DNA from 3 places in the Pinisolibacter sp. genome. Region 3 is predicted to be linked to each of the others. Evidence: predicted binding sites of a transcription regulator. Region 3 holds the regulator's gene; each other region holds the start of a gene.
The links. The regulator LexA, encoded in region 3, represses DNA repair genes until DNA is damaged. The targets are predictions, from matches to a motif close to TGTTCNNNNTGTGTTCNG.

Region 1 (6,409 bases), on a different contig from region 3:
TGCCGCCGGTCGAGACCGCGACGCCGATCGCCTTGCCTTCCAGCGCATCGCCGCCGGGGCCGTAGGCGAAGCCGTAGGCGAGCACGTCGTCGAACCAACGCTTGAGCAGCGGCGGGGTGGCGAACCAGAACATCGGGAACTGGAAGATCACCCGATCATGGGTGCGCAGCAGCGCCTGTTCGGCGGCGACGTCGATCACGCCATCCGGATAGGCGGCATGGAGGTCGTGGACGGTGACGCGGTCGGAATGGGCGGCGAGTGCCGCGGCCCAGGCGGCGTTGACCTTCGAGCGGGCGAGGTCTGGATGGGCGAGGACGACGAGGGTCTTGCCGGACATGGCTGATCGGTCTCCATTCGATATCGGTCGGTGTGTTTGCGTTCGACTTACAATTCGTATGTCGGTAAATATTCGATACCTACCCCTCCGAACGCCGCAAGGAGGGCGGGAAAAGTCAGTCGGTATCATCGGCGTAACCGAGGAAGGCGGCCGTCACCGCCCCTACGATCCCGCGAGGCCACCCCATGACGCTGCATCGTTCGACCGCCTGCGACGCCGGCGACTGCCCGATCCGGGACGTGCTCGACCGGCTCGGCGACCGATGGACGGCGCTGGTCATGAAGGAACTCGAAGGCGGCACGCTGCGCTTCAGCGAAGTCCGGGCGCGGATCCCCGACATTTCCCAACGCATGCTCGCCCAGACGTTGCGGCGGCTCGAACAGGACGGGCTCGTCTCACGCCGCGTCTTCCCGACCATTCCGCCGCGGGTCGACTACACGCTCACCGACCTCGGCATCTCGATGCTGGTGCCGCTCGGCGAGATGATCCGCTGGGCGATCGACAACCACGACGCCGTGCGGGCGGCGCGGGCGGCCTATGTGCCGCCGTCGGCGCAGCCGGCGCTGTGAGGCTCAGCGGAAGGCCGGCTCGCGCGGCGCCACTCGCCCCTCCTCGACGAGGAGGCGGACCGCCGCTTCGAAGCCGCGCCGGGCCGCAGCGGCGAGCGCACCGCCGAGGCTGACACGGCGGACGCCGCATGCCGCCAGATCGGCGACCCGCATCGCCTCGCCCCAGAGCAGCACGTTGACCGGTTTCGGCGCCACCGCCGCAACGATCTCGGCGACGGCGCCGAGGTCGGTGACGCAGGGCGCATAGAGGCAGTCGGCGCCGGCCTCGGCATAGGCGACGAGGCGGGCGATGGTGTCGTCGAGCGCCGCGGTGCCGAGCAGGAGGCCCTCGGCGCGGCCGACGAGGACGACGGCGGGGTCGATGGCGTCGATCGCCCGGCGGGCGGCTGCGATGCGCTCCGCCGCCTCGACGCGATCGAACAGCCGGTCGCCGCGCTGGTCCTCGATCGACAGACCGGCGACGCCGGTCGCCACCGCCGCGGCGACGTTGCGGCCGAGGCCGGCGAGATCGACGGCGTAACCGTCCTCGAAGTCGGCGTTGACCGGCAGATCGGTCGCCGCAACGAGCGCCCGCAAGTGGGCGACGACCTCGTCGAAGCCGACCTCGCCGTCCGCCTTGCCGAGCGACCACGCGAGCCCGGAACTGGTCGTCGCCACCGCCGGAAAGCCCGCCGCCTCGAGCCGCCGCAGGCTGCCGACATCCCAGGGATTGGGCAGGACGAAACAGCCGTCGCGGTGCAGCTCGCGGAACCGCCGGCGCTTCGCCTCGACCGTGACCATCGTCGCTCCTCCATGGAACATATGCAGAACATATTGACCGAATTCGCTTCCCCGTCAAGCCGCTCCGAGCCGGCCGCGGCGCCGGCGGCGATGCTCGTCGGTGGTTCAGACCCGCTCCAGCCGCTGCCACGGCTCGGCCGGCAGGGTCACGGTGATCGTGTCGCCGGGGGCGACCTCACCGCCGGCGACGACGATCGCCATCACCCCGGCCTTGCGGACGAGCGAGCCGTCGGCAGCGCGATCGAGGACGGCGGCGAGCAGACCCTTCCGAAAATTCTCGATCTGGCCACAGGGGTTGCGCAGGCCGGTCAGTTCGACGATCGCCGTCGAACCGATCGCCAGCCGGGCGCCACGCGGCAGGGCGAGAAGATCGAGACCGCCGGTGAGAATGTTCTCGCCGAGATCGCCGGGGGCGAGATCGAAACCCCGCGGTCGCAGCTCGTCGAAGAGCTCGCCCTGAACCAGATGCACCTGGCGCAGATTGGGCGCGGTCGGATCGGCGGCGACGCGCGATCGATGCTTGACCGTGACGCCGCAATGAGCGTCGCCCTCGACGCCGAGGCCGGTCAGCAGGCGGATCGCCGGCGTCACCCGCTTGGAGAAGCGATGGCCGCCGTCGGCCGCCACCGAGATCACCCGCCCCATCGTCATGCCCCTGCCCTCCCCGTCGCGTCGCGCCCTTCGCGCACGAAGGTGACGGCGGCGTGACGGAGGCACACGATTTCCGGGGAAAGCGGGGAATGTCACCCTGTACAAAACAGGAACATCGTGCCAATCTCCGACGATCGAATCCGGATCGGGAATCTCTGGAGACCGCATGGCCAAGCGCACCACCCGTTTCGTCTGCCAGAACTGCGGGTCGGTCACGGCGCGATGGGCCGGGCGTTGCGACGGTTGCGGCGAGTGGAACACCATCGTCGAGGAGGTCGACGGCGGCGCGGGCGGCGTCGGTGGTGCGCCGGCGGGCGTCTCGGTGTCGGCCAAACGCGGGCGCGTGGTGCCATTGGTGGCGCTCTCCGGCGAGGCCAAGGAGGCGCCACGTCTCGCCTCGGGGATCGCCGAACTCGACCGGGTGACCGGCGGCGGCTTCGTCCGCGGCTCGGCGCTGCTGGTCGGCGGCGATCCGGGGATCGGCAAGTCGACGCTGCTCATCCAAGCGGCGGCGGCGATGGCGCAGGCAGGCCACCGCGTCGTCTACGTCTCGGGCGAGGAGGCGATCGGGCAGGTGCGGCTCCGCGCCGAGAGGCTCGGGCTCTCGGCGGCGCCGGTGGCGCTGGCGGCGGAAACTTCGGTCGAAGACATTCTCGCCACGCTCTCGGCCGGGCCGGTACCGGCCTTCGTGGTGATCGATTCGATCCAGACGCTGTGGACGGAGCTGGCCGAATCGGCGCCGGGCACGGTCACCCAGGTCAGAACCGCGGCGCAGGCTCTGATCCGCTGGGCGAAATCGTCGGGCGCCACCGTCGTGCTCGTCGGCCACGTCACCAAGGACGGGCAGATCGCCGGCCCCCGCGTCGTCGAGCACATGGTCGATGCCGTGCTCTATTTCGAGGGCGACGACGCCCAGCGCTTCCGGGTGTTGCGTTCGGTGAAGAACCGGTTCGGCGCGACCGACGAGATCGGCGTCTTCGAGATGACCGGCGCGGGGCTGCGCGAGGTCGCCAACCCGTCGGAGCTGTTCCTCGGCGAACGCGACGGGCGCTCGCCCGGCACCGCCGTCTTCGCCGGCATGGAGGGATCGCGGCCGCTCCTCATCGAGATCCAGGCGCTGGTCGCGCCGACCTCGCTCGGCACGGCGCGGCGCGCCGTGGTCGGCTGGGACGGCAATCGGCTGTCGATGATCCTCGCCGTGCTGGAGGCGCATTGCGGGGTCCGGCTCGGCCAACACGACGTCTATCTCAACGTCGCCGGGGGTTTGCGCATCGCCGAACCGGCGGCGGATCTGGCCGTGGCGGCGGCGCTCGTCTCCTCGCTCGCCGGCGTGGCGCTGTCGGGCGAGAGCGTGTTCTTCGGCGAGATCGGCCTTTCGGGTTCGATCCGGCCGGTGTCGCGGGCCGATGCGCGGCTCAAGGAGGCCGAGCGCCTCGGCTTCCGCTCGGCCATGCTGCCGGCCGGCAATCTCGAGGCGACAGGCGGACGGACACCCCGCGAGGGCGCGAAATCGGTCGGATCGGCGGCGGTTCCCGGCCTCGAGCTGGCCGAGTTGCAGGCCCTCGCCGACCTCGTCGCCCGCATCGCCGCGGGCGCCGGCGGGCTCGTCCATCGGGCGCCGATCGGCGAACGTGAAGGGCGCGGCGGCGAGCGCGAGGGGCGCGGCGGCGGCCGGTCGGAGGGTGAGGGACGAGGGTCGATGCGGGCCTTCGGTCGCTGAGAGCGGCTCGGAAAGCAGGCACGCCGACGCGCTCGTGATCGGGCGTGCGACGCTCCGACGCGAATTCGCACTGGACCGAGGCGATCGGCTCGCGTATCGAAACGACGGGTTCGCGACGCTCGACGATCGCGGCGAAGAGGGTGGAAGGACCGGGCGGGTTCTTCGCCCATGAACCGGGTCCGAAGGGCGGGGCGGCGCCGGCGGACCACGACGAACGAGGCTGGGTTCGGACGATGGACTTCATCACGCTCCTCGACGGCATCGTCATCGTGGTGATGTTGGTGTCGGCGCTGCTCGCCATGTATCGCGGCTTTCTGCGCGAAGTGCTGTCGATCGCCTCCTGGGTGGCGGCGGCCGGGGTCGCCTTCCTCTTCCACAAGCAGCTCCTGCCGACGGTGAAGGCCTATGTGCCGAACGACAACGTCGCGCTCGGCGTCACGGTGATCGGGCTCTTCGTCGTCACCCTGCTGGTGGTCAGCTGGATCACCATGAAGATCTCGGACTTCGTGCTCGATTCTTCTTTCGGTGCGCTCGATCGCTCGGCCGGCTTCCTGTTCGGCGCGGCGCGCGGTCTGTTGTTGATCGTCGTGGCGATGCAGTTCTTCAACTGGTTCGTTCCGGCGCCGCAGCAGCCCAAGTGGGTGTCGGCGGCGAAATCGAAGCCGATCGTCGACTATCTCGGCGAACGGCTGCTCGCGGTGCTGCCCGAGAACGCCGAAGAAGAGCTGCAGAAGTATCTGAAGAAGAAGCGCGGGCCGGAGGACGGCACGCCGCAGGAGCCGGCCGAGCCCGGCAAGCCGCTCGCCCAGCCGCAGAAGAGCACGGACGCCGCGACGCCGCTCTATCGCAACGGCGACAAGCGGCAACTGGAGCAGATGATCGGGACGACGGCGAAGCCGGCGCCCTGAGGACGAGACGACGAGACGGGTGGATCCGGGGCGCTTCCGATCAGGACGGCGTCCCGAGCGTTTTACGGCCACCCTCCACACTCCGCCGACCCTCGACCCGAGACCGGGGGCGGCACGGACGGACAGGAGTAGCGACAGATGCCGGATCGCGATGCGGACGCGTTCTCGCCCGACGAGGCCCACGGGTCTCCCTTCGGCTGCGACGACCATCTCCACGAGGAGTGCGGCGTCTTCGGCGTCTACGGCCATCCGGAGGCGGGGGCGCTCGCCGCTCTCGGCCTGCATGCGCTCCAGCATCGCGGCCAGGAGGCGGCCGGCATCGTCACCTATGACGGCCAGCATTTCCACGTCGAGCGCCACATCGGCCTGGTCGGCGACAATTTCGCCAAGCCGGCGGTGATGGCCCGCCTCAAGGGCAACCGGGCGATCGGCCACACCCGCTATTCGACGACCGGCGGACAGGTGCTGCGCAACGTCCAGCCGCTGTTCGCCGAGTTCCACGGCGGCGGTTTCGCCGTCGCCCACAACGGCAACCTCACCAATGCGCTGACGCTGCAGCGCCAGCTCCAGGTGCGCGGCTCGATCTTCCAGTCGACCTCCGACACCGAGACGGTGCTGCATCTCGTCGCGACCTCGTCGAAGGGGCCGCTGGTCGATCGCTTCGTCGACGCGCTCCGGCAGATCGAGGGCGCCTACGCCTTCGTCGCCCTCTCCGAGAAGAAGATGATCGGCGTGCGCGATCCGCAGGGCGTACGTCCGCTGATCCTCGGCGACGTCGACGGCTATTTCGTGCTGGCGTCGGAGAGCTGCGCCCTCGACATCATCGGCGGCCGGGTGATCCGCGAGATCGAACCGGGCGAGATGGTGGTGATCACCGACGAGGGCATCGAGTCGATCCGTCCCTTCATCAAGACGGCGTCGCGCTTCTGCATCTTCGAATACGTCTACTTCTCCCGCCCCGATTCGGTGTTCTCCGGAACGTCGGTCTATGCGGTGAGGAAGCGCATCGGCCAGGAGCTGGCGCGCGAGGCGCCGGCGGCGGCCGACGTGGTGATCCCGGTGCCGGACTCGGGCACGCCGGCAGCGATGGGCTTCGCCGAAGCGGCGCATCTGCCCTTCGATCTCGGCATCATCCGCAACCACTACGTCGGGCGCACCTTCATCCAGCCGACGGACGCCATCCGCCACATGGGGGTGAAGCTCAAGCACAACCCCAACCGGGCGGTGATCGAGGGCAAGCGGGTGGTGCTGGTCGACGATTCGATCGTGCGCGGCACCACTTCGCAGAAGATCGTGCAGATGGTGCGCGAGGCCGGGGCGAGCGAGGTGCACATGCGCATCGCCTCGCCGCCGACCACCGACCCCTGCTTCTACGGTGTCGACACGCCGGAGAAGGCCAAGCTCATCGCGGCGCGCATGAGCCTCGAGGAACTGGCCGCCTACA
Region 2 (6,409 bases), on a different contig from region 3:
CCTCTGGGGTGGGCGCTCCTCCCTCGGCCTCGATTGCTCCGGGCTGGCGCAGACCGCCTACGAAGCCTGCGGCGTCCTGTTGCCCCGCGATGCCGACATGCAGGAGATGGCGGCCGGCGAGGCCGTCGATCTCGACCCGCGGGCGTGGAAGCGCGGCGACCTCATGTTCTGGCCCGGCCACGTCGCCCTGGTGCGCGACGCGACGACCTTCCTCCACGCCAACGCCTTCATGATGGCCGTCGGCATCGAGGGGATCGCGGAGGGGCTGGCGCGGATCGAGGCGAGCGGCACGCCGCTGCGGTCGGTCAAGCGGATCGAGCTGCCGGGGCGCGGCTGAACGACGTCGTCCTCGCGAATTCTGGAACCATACGCATCGGTGTGGAGGCCCTTCATCCTGGAGATCTCTGCGCGGGTCGCCGTGGCGATGATCCGCCACCGACTTCGCCTCGACCTCTGCCGTCGTCCCCGGCGAGCGCGACGCGCGAGGGAAGGGGATCCATCGGCCTCTCGACTTGTTGAAAAGCCATCGGATCCCCTTCCCCTCCGCTTCTCTCCGGCCGGGGATGACGGCCTAGGGTCCGGGCGGTGTCGGAGGCGATTTCGAATCGGCGGACCCGATCGATCGGCTCGCGCAAAAGTCTCCACCCCGAGGTGCGAGCGAAGCGAGCCTCGAAGGGCGAAGGGCCGAATGGCACGTTCCGTCGAAGCCTTCGCCCTTCGAGGCCCGCCTCCGCCGGGCACCTCGGGGTGAAGGCGAACAAGGTGGCGGTCGTCGGAAACCGGTCGGCGCGGCGCGCTCCGTCAATACCCCGTCCGCCGATCGACCAGCGTCTCCGAGGCGATGCCGCCGCCGGATTCTTCCCGTTTGATCGCCTCGGTGATCACCCTCGCCAGCGCATCGGGATCGGAATCGGCGGCGCAGTGCGGCGTGACGATCACCTTCGGGTGCGCCCACAGGGGCGAGACCGCCGGCAGCGGCTCGGTCTCGAAGACGTCGAGCGACGCCGCCGCCAGCGTGCCGTAGTCGAGCGCAGCGACGATGTCGGCCTCGACCTGCAGCCCGCCGCGGCCGCCGTTGATCAGCACCGGCCCGCCCATGTGGTTCTTGCGCCGCATCCGGTCGAGGAGGGCCTTGTTCAGGATGCCCCGTGTGTCGGGGGTCAGCGGCAGCAGCACCACCAGGATATCGGTGCGGCCGAGGAACGGCCCGAGGCCGAAAGCACCGGCGAAACACTCGACCCCGTCGATCTCGTGTGGGCTTCGGCTCCAGCCGCGGACATGGAAGCCGAGCGCCATCAGCGCCTCCGCCGCGGCGCGGCCGAGCACGCCGAGCCCCATGATGCCGATCGACACGTCCTTCGCCGCCGGTTGGGGCAGGGTGCCCCACACCGCGCGTCGCTGGTTCTCGGCGTGGGCGTGGACCTGACGATGGTACATCAGCACGTTCATCACCACCCACTCGGTCATCCGGGCGGTGAGATCCGGGTCGACGATGCGGGCGATCGGCACCCGCGGCAGTGTCGGGTCGGCGAGGAGCGCGTCGACGCCGGCGCCGAGATTGAACACGGCGCGCAGATTGGGCAGGCCGGCGAGCAGGCCCGGCTCCGGCTTCCACACCGCCGCATGGGTCACCGCGCCCGGATCGAAGGGGTGGCGCGCGTCGAACACCAGCCGCCCCGGCATGAGGCGGCGAAACCGTTCGACCCATTCGTCCGGCGTCCAGCCCCGGATGGCGACGAGCAGCGACATGTCATTCCCCCGCGAGGCGATCGGATCCGAAGGGCAGGACCGGTTCGGCCGGTCCCCGTGTCGAGGCGGGCAAGGGGGCGGCCCCGAGATCGAGGCTCTCGATCCGCCCCGCCCGTCGTTCCACCTTGTCGGCCGAGACGGCGATCTGGTCCAGATCCCGCGCCGCTTGGCCGAAATGCGTCTGCAACTTCGCCACCCGTTCGGAGAGCCGCGCCACATCGTCGAGGAGATGGGCGACCTCCGCCTGGATGACGTGCGCCTGCTCGCGCATGCGCTGATCCCGGGTGATCGAGCGCACCACCTGGATGGCGAGGGTGAGCAGCGACGGCGAGACGATCACCACCCGCGATCGATGCGCCCGCTGCACCACGTCGTCGAAATGCTCGTGCAGGTCGGCGAAGATCGATTCCGACGGCACGAACAGGAAGGCGATGTCCTGCGTCTCGCCGGGGACGAGATACTTGTCGGCGATGTCGCCGACGTGGCGCAGCACGTCGCGCCGGAAGCCCTGCGCCGCCCGGTCGCGCAGCTCGTCGTCGACCGCGTCGTGGAAGGCGCTCCAGGATTCGAGCGGGAACTTGGCGTCGACCGCGAGATCGGGCGCCCCCGTCCCCATGCGGATCAGGCAGTCGGGCCGGACCCCGGTCGACAGTGTCGCCTGAAAGGCGTAGGCGTCGGCCGGCAGCGCATCGGCGACGATCGCCTCCATCCGCCCCTGACCGAAGGCGCCGCGCGCCTGCTTGTTCGCCAGGATCGAGCGCAGCTGCACCACCTCGCCGGAGAGCTCGGCCATGCCGCGTTGCGCCCGGTCGATGACGGCGAGCCGTTCGGCGAGCTTCGACAGATTGTCGTGCGTCGCCCGCCCCTGGGTGGCGAGCGTGTCGCCGAGGCGATGGGAGAGGCCGTCGAGCCGCTCGGAGAGGCCGCGCACCAGATCCGACTGCCGCGAGCCGAAGATCTCGGCCATGGTCTGCATCCGCCCGGTCGTCTCCGCCTGGAGGCGGGCCACCTCGGCGAGGCGCTCGTCGAGCTCGCGCGCCCGCTCCTCCGCCAGCGCCTCGCGCCGCGCCCGGCCCCGCGCCGCCGCCAGCGCGGCGAGGAGGAGGAGCAGAAGGAAGGCGAGAGCGATCGCCCCGGCGACGGTGGTCACCGTCGACTGAAGCGAGGCCATGTCGGCGACGAATCGGCGTAGCGCGTCCTGCATGGGAGGAAGCTAGCTCGAATCCGTTAAGAGATCCTGTTTTGTTCTCATGTTCCCCGCGCGGTTTCGATTGACCGACGCCCATCGCTCTCCTATCTGACGGCTCATGGCCAAGCTCGACATCATCACCCTTCCCGATCCCCGCCTGAAGCTCGTCTCCGAGCCGGTCACGACGGTCGACGCATCGATCCGTCGTCTGCTCGACGACATGCTGGAGACCATGTACGCCGCCCCCGGCATCGGGCTGGCGGCGATCCAGGTCGGTGTGCCCAAGCGCATCGTCACCATCGACGTGTCGCGCGAGGGCGAGGAGAAGGCGCCGATATGCCTCGTCAATCCCGAGATCACCTGGGTCTCGGAGGAGACGAACACCTATCAGGAGGGCTGCCTGTCGGTGCCCGAGCACTACGACGACGTCGAGCGCCCCGCCCGCTGCCGGGTGAAGTTCCTCGATCGCGACGGCAAAGCGCAGGAGATCGAGGCCGACGGCCTCCTCGCCACCTGCGTTCAGCACGAGATCGACCATCTCGACGGCGTCGTCTTCATCGACCACCTGTCGCGTCTGAAGCGCGAGCGCATCGCCAAGCGCTTCCTGAAGCAGGCCAAGCTCGCCGGCCGCGCCACCGCCGGCCGTTTCGGCATAGGCTGAGGCGAGGCCGGCGCGGTTCACGACGCTCGTCCACGCCGACACGACAGCGGGCGGGTGGGTGCGCGATGGTTCGAGACGGGCCTGCGGCCCTCCTCACCATGAGGCGCTCCCGAATACTCGAATGAACACGAACGCCTCATGGTGAGGGCCGCAGGCCCGTCTCGAACCATCGCGCGCCCGCTTCGCGGCGCTCCGCGTCACGCCAGCACGTCGAGCCACACGACGAGCAGCAGGAACGCCCCCATCAGGCCGCGATAGACGACGAAGGGCCAAGCGGAGAAGCGCTCCATCACCTTCATCAGCGTCCAGATGGCGACGAAGGCGGAAAGCGAGGCGGTGGCCAGCCCCACCCCCAGCACCTCCCAGCCGTGCGCGTCGAGCCCGGCCTTGCGCAGCTCGAGCAGCTCTTTGACGCCCGCCCCGGTGATCGCCGGCAGGCCGAGCAGGAAGGAGAAACGCGCCGCGTCCTCGCGCTTGAGGTTCATGAACAGCGCTGCCGTCAGCGTCGAGCCGGAGCGCGACACGCCGGGGATCAGCGCCCCGACCTGAGCGAGCCCGACGACCACGGCGTCGCGCAGGCGGATGTCCTCGAACGAGCGCTTGTGCTTGCAGACGAGTTCGGCCAGCGCCAGCAGCACCGCCATGCCGAGGCTCGCCGCGCCGATCACCCACAACTCGCGCAACGGCGAGCCGCAGGCGTTGAGCGTCTTCTTCAAGAGGAGACCGCCGATCACGATCGGGATGGTGGCGATGACGATGCCCACCGCCATCCGGAACTCGAAGGTCCGGTAGTCGCCGGTCTGGGTCGAGGCGTAGGCGCCGCGGCCGACCCGCCACAGGTCGCGCCAGAAATAGGTGATCACCGCGAAGAGCGCCGCGAGCTGCATCGCCGCCGAGAAGGCCGAGCCGGGATCGGGCCAGCCGAGAAAGGTCGGCACGATGCGCATGTGCGCGGTGGAGGAGATCGGCAGAAGTTCGGTGATCCCCTGGACCACCCCGAGAATCGCCACCTTGGTGGTCCCCAGGTCGACGAAACCGGTGTCGATGCCGTTGGTGCAGGCGGTCGCCATGACGTTGGATCCGATCGCGAAAAAATTTTCGGCTGTTTTCGCAGGCTCCGACACCCTCGAGGCCTCGTCGTGGCATGTCCCCCGACCGCGACGGGCCGACGAAGGCGCGGAATTCCGCCATTCTGCTCCGCGCATGGTTTCCAGAGTCTTTCTGGCCTCCGGTAAAATTCGAGGGATCGAGCAAATCTTCAGATAATGAGTATAAATAGAGTATTGATTCGATCAAAGAAACTCAGACCCATTATTTGACGTCGATATAATTCGAGTGTGCGAAGTTACCATCACTGGGATGTGGGGTAACTTCGATATGATGACGAAGAACATCTGGGGATGCGCGATTTTTGCAGCGTCGATGCTGATCGGCACGGTAGCTCACGCGCAGGTTCAACAGCTACCGAAGCCGAAGGCCGGCGTGATCGCGTCGCGGCTTCCTGCGACCACCAACGCACTGCCGGTCGGTGATGCCCGTCCGGTGTGGGGTTGGGTCGACTTCTGTCGCCGCATGCCGGCCGAATGCCGCGCCGAACGGGCCCGCGCGCAGGACGTCCGCCTCGACTCCCGCACCTGGGGGGTGCTGGTCGAGGTCAACCGTTCGATCAACGCCGCCATCGAGCCGGTCACCGATCAGGATCACTGGGGCGTTCCCGACCGTTGGGACTATCCGACCGACGGCAAGGGCGATTGCGAGGATTACGTGCTCCTGAAGCGCAAGATCCTCGTCGAGCGCGGCTTCCCGCGTCAGGCGCTGCTCGTCACCGTGGTCATCGACAACAACGGCGACGGCCATGCGGTGCTCACCGTCAGGACCGACCACGGCGACTTCGTCCTCGACAACATGCGTGACGACGTTCGCTCCTGGGTCGGAACCGGCTATCGCTTCGTCAAGCGCCAGTCGCAGGAGGACCCCAACCGTTGGGTCGCTCTCGACGACGGCGTCGCGGCTCCGGCTATGGTGGCGGCTCACTGAGCCGCCCCGCGGCGAAAGGCCGAGACCAGGGTCGATCCGCGCGTGCCGCATGGCTGCCGAATCCTCGCCCGGTTTTCGCCACGATCCGAGCAGCGTCGCGCGACTTTCGAAAAACGACTGCGACGCGGGGGAAAACGGAAAGTTTCCGACCTCCCGGAGCCGTTCATGAAGGGTTAACCAGTTCCGTCGAAGTCATGCGAAATATGCATGGCAGAGGCTGTCCAGACCGCCTTCAAAATAGGCAGTCTCCTGTCTATCTGAGAGGCATCGAAAGGCACGGTGCAGCCGTCGGGGTTCCGACGACGACGTGCGGAACAAGGGGGGACCGCAGGTCTCCGGGGTGAAGGTCATGTCGATCTATTCGTTCGCCAACCATGTTCGTTCCTCCGTGGAGCGTTACCGTAGCTATCGTCGCGCCGTGCGCGAACTGTCGGCCCTCGACGACCGTCAGCTCTGCGACATCGGCCTCGTGCGCAGCCGCATCGAGGAAGCCGCGCGCGGTGGCGTGCACTGATCGTCGATCCGTCGACGACGACCGAAAAGGGCGGCGTGAGCCGCCCTTTCGCTTTTCCGGGCCTTCGATCGTGCCCCTCGCCCGTCGCGTGCCACCGGGACCGGGCGCGAACCTCGTCGACTCGACCGTTCGCGATGGCTCGCCCGTCTCGCGAGCGGTCTCTCGGAGCCGCCGTGCGCTCCGCCGACCCTCGACTTGGTTGACGAAGTCTCGAGAAACGGCGTCGACATCACCCCGTCGCGGTGCCACCGATGCATGG
Region 3 (6,409 bases):
AAGATGCCCGGCGAGGTCGTCCGACCGGTCAGGGCGGCGCGCAGCGGCTGCGCCGCCTTGCCGAGCTTGAGCCCGGCCTCTTCCGCATGGGCGCGCACGACCGCCTCGGTCGACGCCGCCGACCAGTCGGCCTCCGAGACGGTCGCCAGACGCGGCGCCAGTGCGCCGAGCACGGCGAGGCCGGCGTCGTCGAGCAGCGCCGCCGCCTTCTCCTCCATCGCCAGCGGTCGGGCGGCGTGGATGAACGCCGCGCCGTCGAGGAGTTCGACCAGCGTCTTCGCCCGCTCCTTGAGCCCCGGCAGCGCCGCGCGGATCTTCGCCTCGAGCGTCGCGTCGAGCTTGGCGAGGAGGTCGCGACCGGTGTCGGTGTGGGGGAGGAAGTCGACGAAGGCCTTCCACAGCGCCTCGTCGGGCGTGGCGCGCATGTAGTGGCCGTTGAGGTTCTCGAGTTTGGCGAAGTCGAAGCGCGCGGCGCCCTTGTTGACGTCGTGGATGTCGAACCACTCGACCGCCTGTTCGGTGGTGAAGATCTCGTCGTCGCCGTGGCTCCAGCCGAGGCGGGCGAGGTAGTTCCTGAGCGCCTCGGGCAGGTAGCCGAGGGCACGGTAGGCGTCGACGCCGAGGGCGCCGTGGCGCTTGGAGAGCTTGGCGCCGTCGGCGCCGTGGATCAGCGGGATGTGGGCCCACACCGGCACCGTCCAGTCCATCGACCGGTAGATGTGGGTCTGGCGCGCCGCGTTGGTCAGGTGATCGTCGCCGCGGATGACATGGGTGACGCCCATGTCGTGGTCGTCGACGACGACCGCCAGCATGTAGGTCGGCGTGCCGTCCGAGCGCAGCAGGATGAAGTCGTCGAGCACGTCGTTGCGGAAGACGACGCGGCCCTGGACGCAGTCGTCGATCACCGTCTCGCCTTCGCTCGGGATCTTCAGGCGGATGACCGGCTGCACGCCCTCCGGGGCTTCGGCCGGGTCGCGATCGCGCCAACGGCCGTCGTAGCGCGGTGGTCGGCCCTCCTTCATCGCCGTCTCGCGCATCTCGTCGAGTTCGGCCGGGCTCGCCCAGCAGCGATAGGCCTTGCCGCGGGCGAGAAGCTCTTGGGCGATCTCGGCATGCCGGGTCATGCGGGCGAACTGGAAGAGCGGCTCGCCTTCGCCCTCGAGCCCGAGCCAGCGCAGGCCGTCGAGGATGGCGTCGATCGCCGCGTCGGTGGAGCGCTCGCGGTCGGTGTCCTCGATGCGCAGCAGCATCCTGCCGCCGGTGTGGCGGGCGTAGAGCCAGTTGAACAGCGCCGTCCGCGCGCCACCGATGTGCAGGTAGCCGGTCGGGGAGGGGGCGAAACGGGTGACGACGGTGTCGGCCATGGAAAGCGGATCTCGACGGAAGTTGAGCGGCGTGGGAGGCTGCAACCGGATGTGACGGTCGGCCACGTTCGGGAACTGGGGCGTTCCTCTAACATGGCGGAGCGCCGAAACCCAAGGGGCGAGAGCGGTGAGGAGCGAAGAGACGGAGAGATCGCGGATCGGCGACGTCCGACCCGACGTCACCGGATCGGCGCGACCGCCCGGTCCGATCGACCGTCGCGGCTTCGACGTCCTCGCCCGCGGCGGTTCGGCGCTCGGTCTGCGCCTCGGCGACGTCGCCGATCGCCTGCAAGATGCCGTCCGCCGCGATCTCGACGGCGGCTTGGCGTTGCCCGGTCTCGTCGTCGTCTTCGCTTGTGGCATCGCGCTCTATTTCGTCCTGCCGCGCGAACCGTGGCCGCCGGCGGTCGCGGCCCTCGCCTTCGCCGCGGTGGCGATCACATGGGTGCGTCGGCGTCGTGGCCACGCCGCCCGCCTCGCTGCGACCCTCACCGCGCTGGTCCTCGGCGCCGCCGCCGCGAGTTTCGAGACGGCGCGTGTCGCCGCCCCGCGGCTCGATCACGAACGGACCGTCACGGTGGAGGGCCGTGTCGTCGATCTCGACGCCACCGCCACAGGCGGTCTGCGCCTCACCGTCGATGTCGCCCGCATGGAGGGCAGGGGGCTGACGCGGGAGACGACGCCGACCCGCATTTCCGCGACCCTCACCACCAAGGGGGCGAGGCCCGGCGTCGGCGACGCCATCCGCTTCAAGGCGAGGCTGAAGCCACCGGAAGGACCGGTGATGCCGGGCGGCTACGATTTCGCCCGGCGGGCGTGGTTCGAGGGGCGCGGCGCCGGCGGCTACATCCTCGGCCGCGTCACCCCGATCGATCTCGGCCCGGCCGACCGGGGGGACAGCCTCCTTCAGCCGATCGGGTCGTTGCGCCACGCCATCGCCGAACGGGTGCGCGCCAGCCTGCCCGGGGCCACCGGCGCCATCGGCGCGGCGCTGATGGTCGGCGAGCAGCGGGCGATCCCGGAAGCCGCCGCCGAGCCGCTGCGCGCCTCCGGCCTCACCCACATCGTCTCGATCTCGGGCCTCCACATGGGGCTGGTGGCCGGCGGGGTGATCGTCGCCATCCGTGCTCTCCTGGCGCTCTTTCCCGCCCTCGCGCTCGGCTACCCGATCAAGAAATGGGCGGCGGCGGTCGCCTTCGTCGCGGCGACGATCTACCTCCTGCTCTCCGGCAACCAGGTGGCGGCGCTGCGCTCGCATCTGATGGTGTCGGTGGCGCTCCTCGCGGTGCTGGTCGATCGGCCGGCGATCACCATGCACACGGTGGCCGTCGCGGCGATCCTGATCATGGCGGTCTCGCCGTCGGCGGCGATGGAGCCGAGCTTCCAGATGAGCTTCCTGGCGGTGATCGCCCTCGTCGCCTCCTACGACCTCTACCGCGGGTGGGCATCGCGACGGCCGCCGCCGCGCCGCGAGGCGGGGCTCGTCGTCCATCTCGTCGGCGGGGTCTTCCGCAACATCGAGGGCTTCGCCTTCTCCTCTCTCGTCGCCGGTCTCGCCACCGCGCCGATCATCGCCGGGACGTTCTTCCGCGCCGCCCCCTATTCGATCCTCGCCAACATGGCGGTGTTGCCGGTGACCGGCATCGTGATCATGCCGGCGGCGGTCCTCTCGGCTCTGGCGATGCCGTTCGGGCTCGACCACTGGCCGTTGCAGGTGATGGGCCTCGGGATCGACTGGATGATCCTGGTGGGGCGGTGGGCCGCGGCGCTGCCGGCCGGCGACGGGCTGATCGGTGCGCCGCATGCGGCGATGATGCCGCTCGGCATCGCCGCCGTCCTGTGGCTCTCCGCCTGGAAGAGCCGGATCCGACTTTTCGGTCTGATCCCGGCGGCCGCGGCTTGTGCCTTGCTCTTCCTCGGGCCGCGCCCCGACGTGCTGATCGGCCGCCACGGCAGCCCGGTGGCGGTGCGAGGCGCCGACGGACGGCTGCACGTGCTCGCCGGACGCCAGGACCGGTTCGACACGGCGATCTGGCTCGCCGCCGATCACGACGCCCGGCCGACGCAGGACCCCGGTCTCGGCGCGGGGTGGCTCTGCGATCCGGCAGGATGCATCTTCCGTCACGGGGAGATCGGCGACGGCGAAATCGGTGATACCGCCGCGGGTGCCGAGGTTCCCGCGGCGAAGGACGCCCGTGGCCGGAGCGAAGCTCGCGGCAGCGCGAAGACCGGCGATGGGCGCGAAGCTCGCCCCGGCGCGGCCACGCGTACCCCCGACGGGAGCAGCACCGGCATCGAAGCGCGCCACCCCGAGATCCCCGGCGGCGGCGAGCCTGCCGCAGTCGTCCCCGGGTCGGATCGAGCGATCGGATCGCAGCCGCGGGGCGGTCCGGGCGCGTCGTCCCGCCGTTCGGGCGGCGGCATGCTCGAAATCGCCGTGGTGCGCCATCCGGGCGCCTTCGACGAGGATTGCCGACGCGCCGCCCTGGTGATCACCACCCTGGTCGCGCCGCCGGGCTGCCGCGATCTCACCACGGTCGTCGATCGCCTCGACCTCGCCCGCACCGGAGCGTCGACGCTCGACTTCACCGGTCCGCCGAGACCGATCGGGGCCCTTTCGTCGGCGAGGAACACCGACGAGCGGTCACGCTTCGAAAACGGCTCCGCCGACGCACTCGCCGATCCCACCCGCGATCCGGAAACGGCGTCGGGCGACCTCGACGACTTCGCCCCGCGTGCCACAGCCGCCCCCGACGCCGACGGGGGCGGCGGCGATGCAGGTGGGGGAGCCGGGGATGGCGATGGCGGCGACCGGGGCGTTCCTATCGATCCGGCCGCGAGCCGACGGAACACCCAACGAGGTCACACGCAGCGAGCGAACACACCGCGCACCGACCCGCCGCCGACCCGCTCCGGCGTGGCGCCCGCGGTCGCCGCCGTCCCACCGGACGAGGTGTATCTGCGTCGCGACGTACTTCTGCGCACCAGCCTTCCGGCGAGCCCCCGTCCCTGGACCCCGCTCGATCCGCGCATCGCCGCGCTCGAACGCGAAGCCGAGGCGGTCGATGCCGAGGTCCGCGCCGCTCAGTAGCGGCGGATGAGGCCGACCAGCCGACCCTGGACCTTGACCCGATCGGGGCCGAAGATCCGCGTCTCGTAGGCGGGATTGGCGGCTTCCAGCGCTACCGAGGCGCCGCGCTTGCGCAGTCGCTTCAGCGTCGCCTCCTCCTCGTCGACCAGGGCGACGACGATATCGCCCGAGTCGGCGTGGTCGGAGCGTTTGATCAACACGGTGTCGCCGTCGAGGATGCCCGCGTCGATCATCGAATCGCCGCGCACCTCGAGAGCGAAATGTTCGCCGCCGCCGATGAGGTCCATCGGAACCGGGATGGCGTGGGTGTAGTTCTGGATCGCCGAGATCGGCGTACCGGCGGCGATGCGGCCCATGACGGGGATCGTCACCACGTCGGCCCGCTCGTCGTCGCCCGTCGCCACGCTGCGCGGCTTGCCGAGGCTGCCCTCGATGACCGAGGGGGCGAAACCCTTGCCCGGCCGGCTCGCCGAGGCGAGGCCGGGGGCGACCGAATCGGGCAGGCGCACCACCTCGAGCGCTCGCGCCCGGTTGGGCAGGCGGCGGATGAAGCCGCGCTCCTCGAGCGCCGTGATCAGCCGATGGATGCCCGACTTGGACCGGAGGTCGAGCGCATCCTTCATCTCGTCGAAGGAGGGCGGCACGCCGGTCTCCTTCAGCCGCTCGTGAATGAACATCAGCAGTTCGTACTGCTTGCGCGTCAGCATCGGCTCGACACCTCGTCGGTCCCGGCGTGAGAGCGCACGCCGCGGAACAGGATCGAAAAGAAACGCGGCGAAACGATCGTCCCGCCGGGTCGGATCTCGCTCGCACTCGTCGGATCGCTCACGGCCCACTCGCCCGCCGTCGATGGCGTTCGACGATGGAGAGTGGCCGATTCGCCACAAGTACAAATCGCGAACTCAACCTACACGTTCCCCGGATGTTCCGCAAGCGACGCCGAGAACAAAACGGGCATGAGATCGATGGGCCGGCCGCATCGGGGCGCGCGGATCGCCGCGATGGCGACGCGGTGCCCGCGGCCGCGGGTGGCGTCGGGCGCTCGATGCCGGAGGCGCGCCATGGCGGCGACCCGGGCGCGGTGTACGGCTCCGGCGGTCGTTTCCTCCTCGAGGTCCGGTGGATCGCGTTCCGCGATGCCGCATTCGACCCGCCGAAAATCCCCGTTCCCGAGCGCTCTTCGGCGAACGGAACCGGTGATCCGGATGGATACGTCCGGATTTCGCCTCAGGGGAAGCGGATGAACCGGCAGGGTTCGCCGGCCTCGGCCGGCGGGGCGTGGGGCGGGCGCACCAGGAGGCCGTCGGTCCCGGCGAAGCGGGTCAACAGCGAGGAATCCTGCGTATCGGCGGGGACCGCGGCGAGCCGGCCGTCGGCGTCGACGACGAGATGGGCGCGCATGTAGTCCTGGCGGGCGTCGTTGGCGGCGACGGCGCGTCCGAGGGCGACGATCTCCTGGCGTGGCCGCGGATCGGGCACGCCGGAGAGCGCGCGCACCAGGGGCGCCAGGAAGAGCAGCGAGCAGACCAGCGCCGACGAAGGATTGCCCGGCAGGCCGACGACCCGGGCCGCGCCGCGGCGACCGAACATCAGCGGCTTGCCCGGCCGCATGGCGAGCTTCCAGAAGCCGAATTCGACGCCGGCGGCGGCGAGTGCGGCATGGACGTGGTCGCGGTCGCCGACCGAGGCGCCGCCGATGGTGACGAGCACCTCGACACCGAGATCGAAGGCGGCGCGGATCGCCGCGATCGTCGCGTCGAGGTCGTCGCGAACGATGCCGAGATCGATCGCCTCGCCGCCGACCGCCTCGATCAGCGCGGTGATCGCATAGCCGTTGGAGGCGATGATCTGGTCGAGACCGGGGGTGGCGCCCGGCGGCACCAGCTCGTCGCCGGTGGCGAGCACGGCGATACGCGGGCGCCGGTGGACCGGCATTTCGGCGTGGTTCATCGCC

Region 1: the regulator LexA is predicted to act here: its motif matches at 2,435-2,452, upstream of radA (DNA repair protein RadA).
Region 2: the regulator LexA is predicted to act here: its motif matches at 2,982-2,999, upstream of V7Q42_RS17440 (DNA recombination protein RmuC).

What each region holds. Positions count from the first base shown of each region.
Region 1 covers NZ_DAIPZB010000054.1:4,628-11,036, forward strand. The annotation lists gene V7Q42_RS18405 (NAD(P)H-dependent oxidoreductase) at 1-337, opposite strand, end outside; gene V7Q42_RS18410 (winged helix-turn-helix transcriptional regulator) at 523-906, shown strand; gene V7Q42_RS18415 (isocitrate lyase/PEP mutase family protein) at 910-1,686, opposite strand; gene V7Q42_RS18420 (MOSC domain-containing protein) at 1,792-2,331, opposite strand; gene radA (DNA repair protein RadA) at 2,504-4,057, shown strand; gene V7Q42_RS18430 (CvpA family protein) at 4,291-4,965, shown strand; gene purF (amidophosphoribosyltransferase) at 5,104-6,409, shown strand, end outside.
Region 2 covers NZ_DAIPZB010000047.1:9,667-16,075, forward strand. The annotation lists gene V7Q42_RS17430 (NlpC/P60 family protein) at 1-337, shown strand, start outside; gene V7Q42_RS17435 (2-hydroxyacid dehydrogenase) at 802-1,749, opposite strand; gene V7Q42_RS17440 (DNA recombination protein RmuC) at 1,751-2,953, opposite strand; gene def (peptide deformylase) at 3,057-3,599, shown strand; gene V7Q42_RS17450 (undecaprenyl-diphosphate phosphatase) at 3,797-4,669, opposite strand; gene V7Q42_RS17455 (transglutaminase-like cysteine peptidase) at 4,977-5,636, shown strand; gene V7Q42_RS17460 (DUF1127 domain-containing protein) at 5,986-6,150, shown strand.
Region 3 covers NZ_DAIPZB010000006.1:1,926-8,334, forward strand. The annotation lists gene gltX (glutamate--tRNA ligase) at 1-1,364, opposite strand, end outside; gene V7Q42_RS03715 (ComEC/Rec2 family competence protein) at 1,492-4,455, shown strand; gene lexA (transcriptional repressor LexA) at 4,449-5,162, opposite strand; gene V7Q42_RS03725 (molybdopterin molybdotransferase MoeA) at 5,683-6,409, opposite strand, start outside.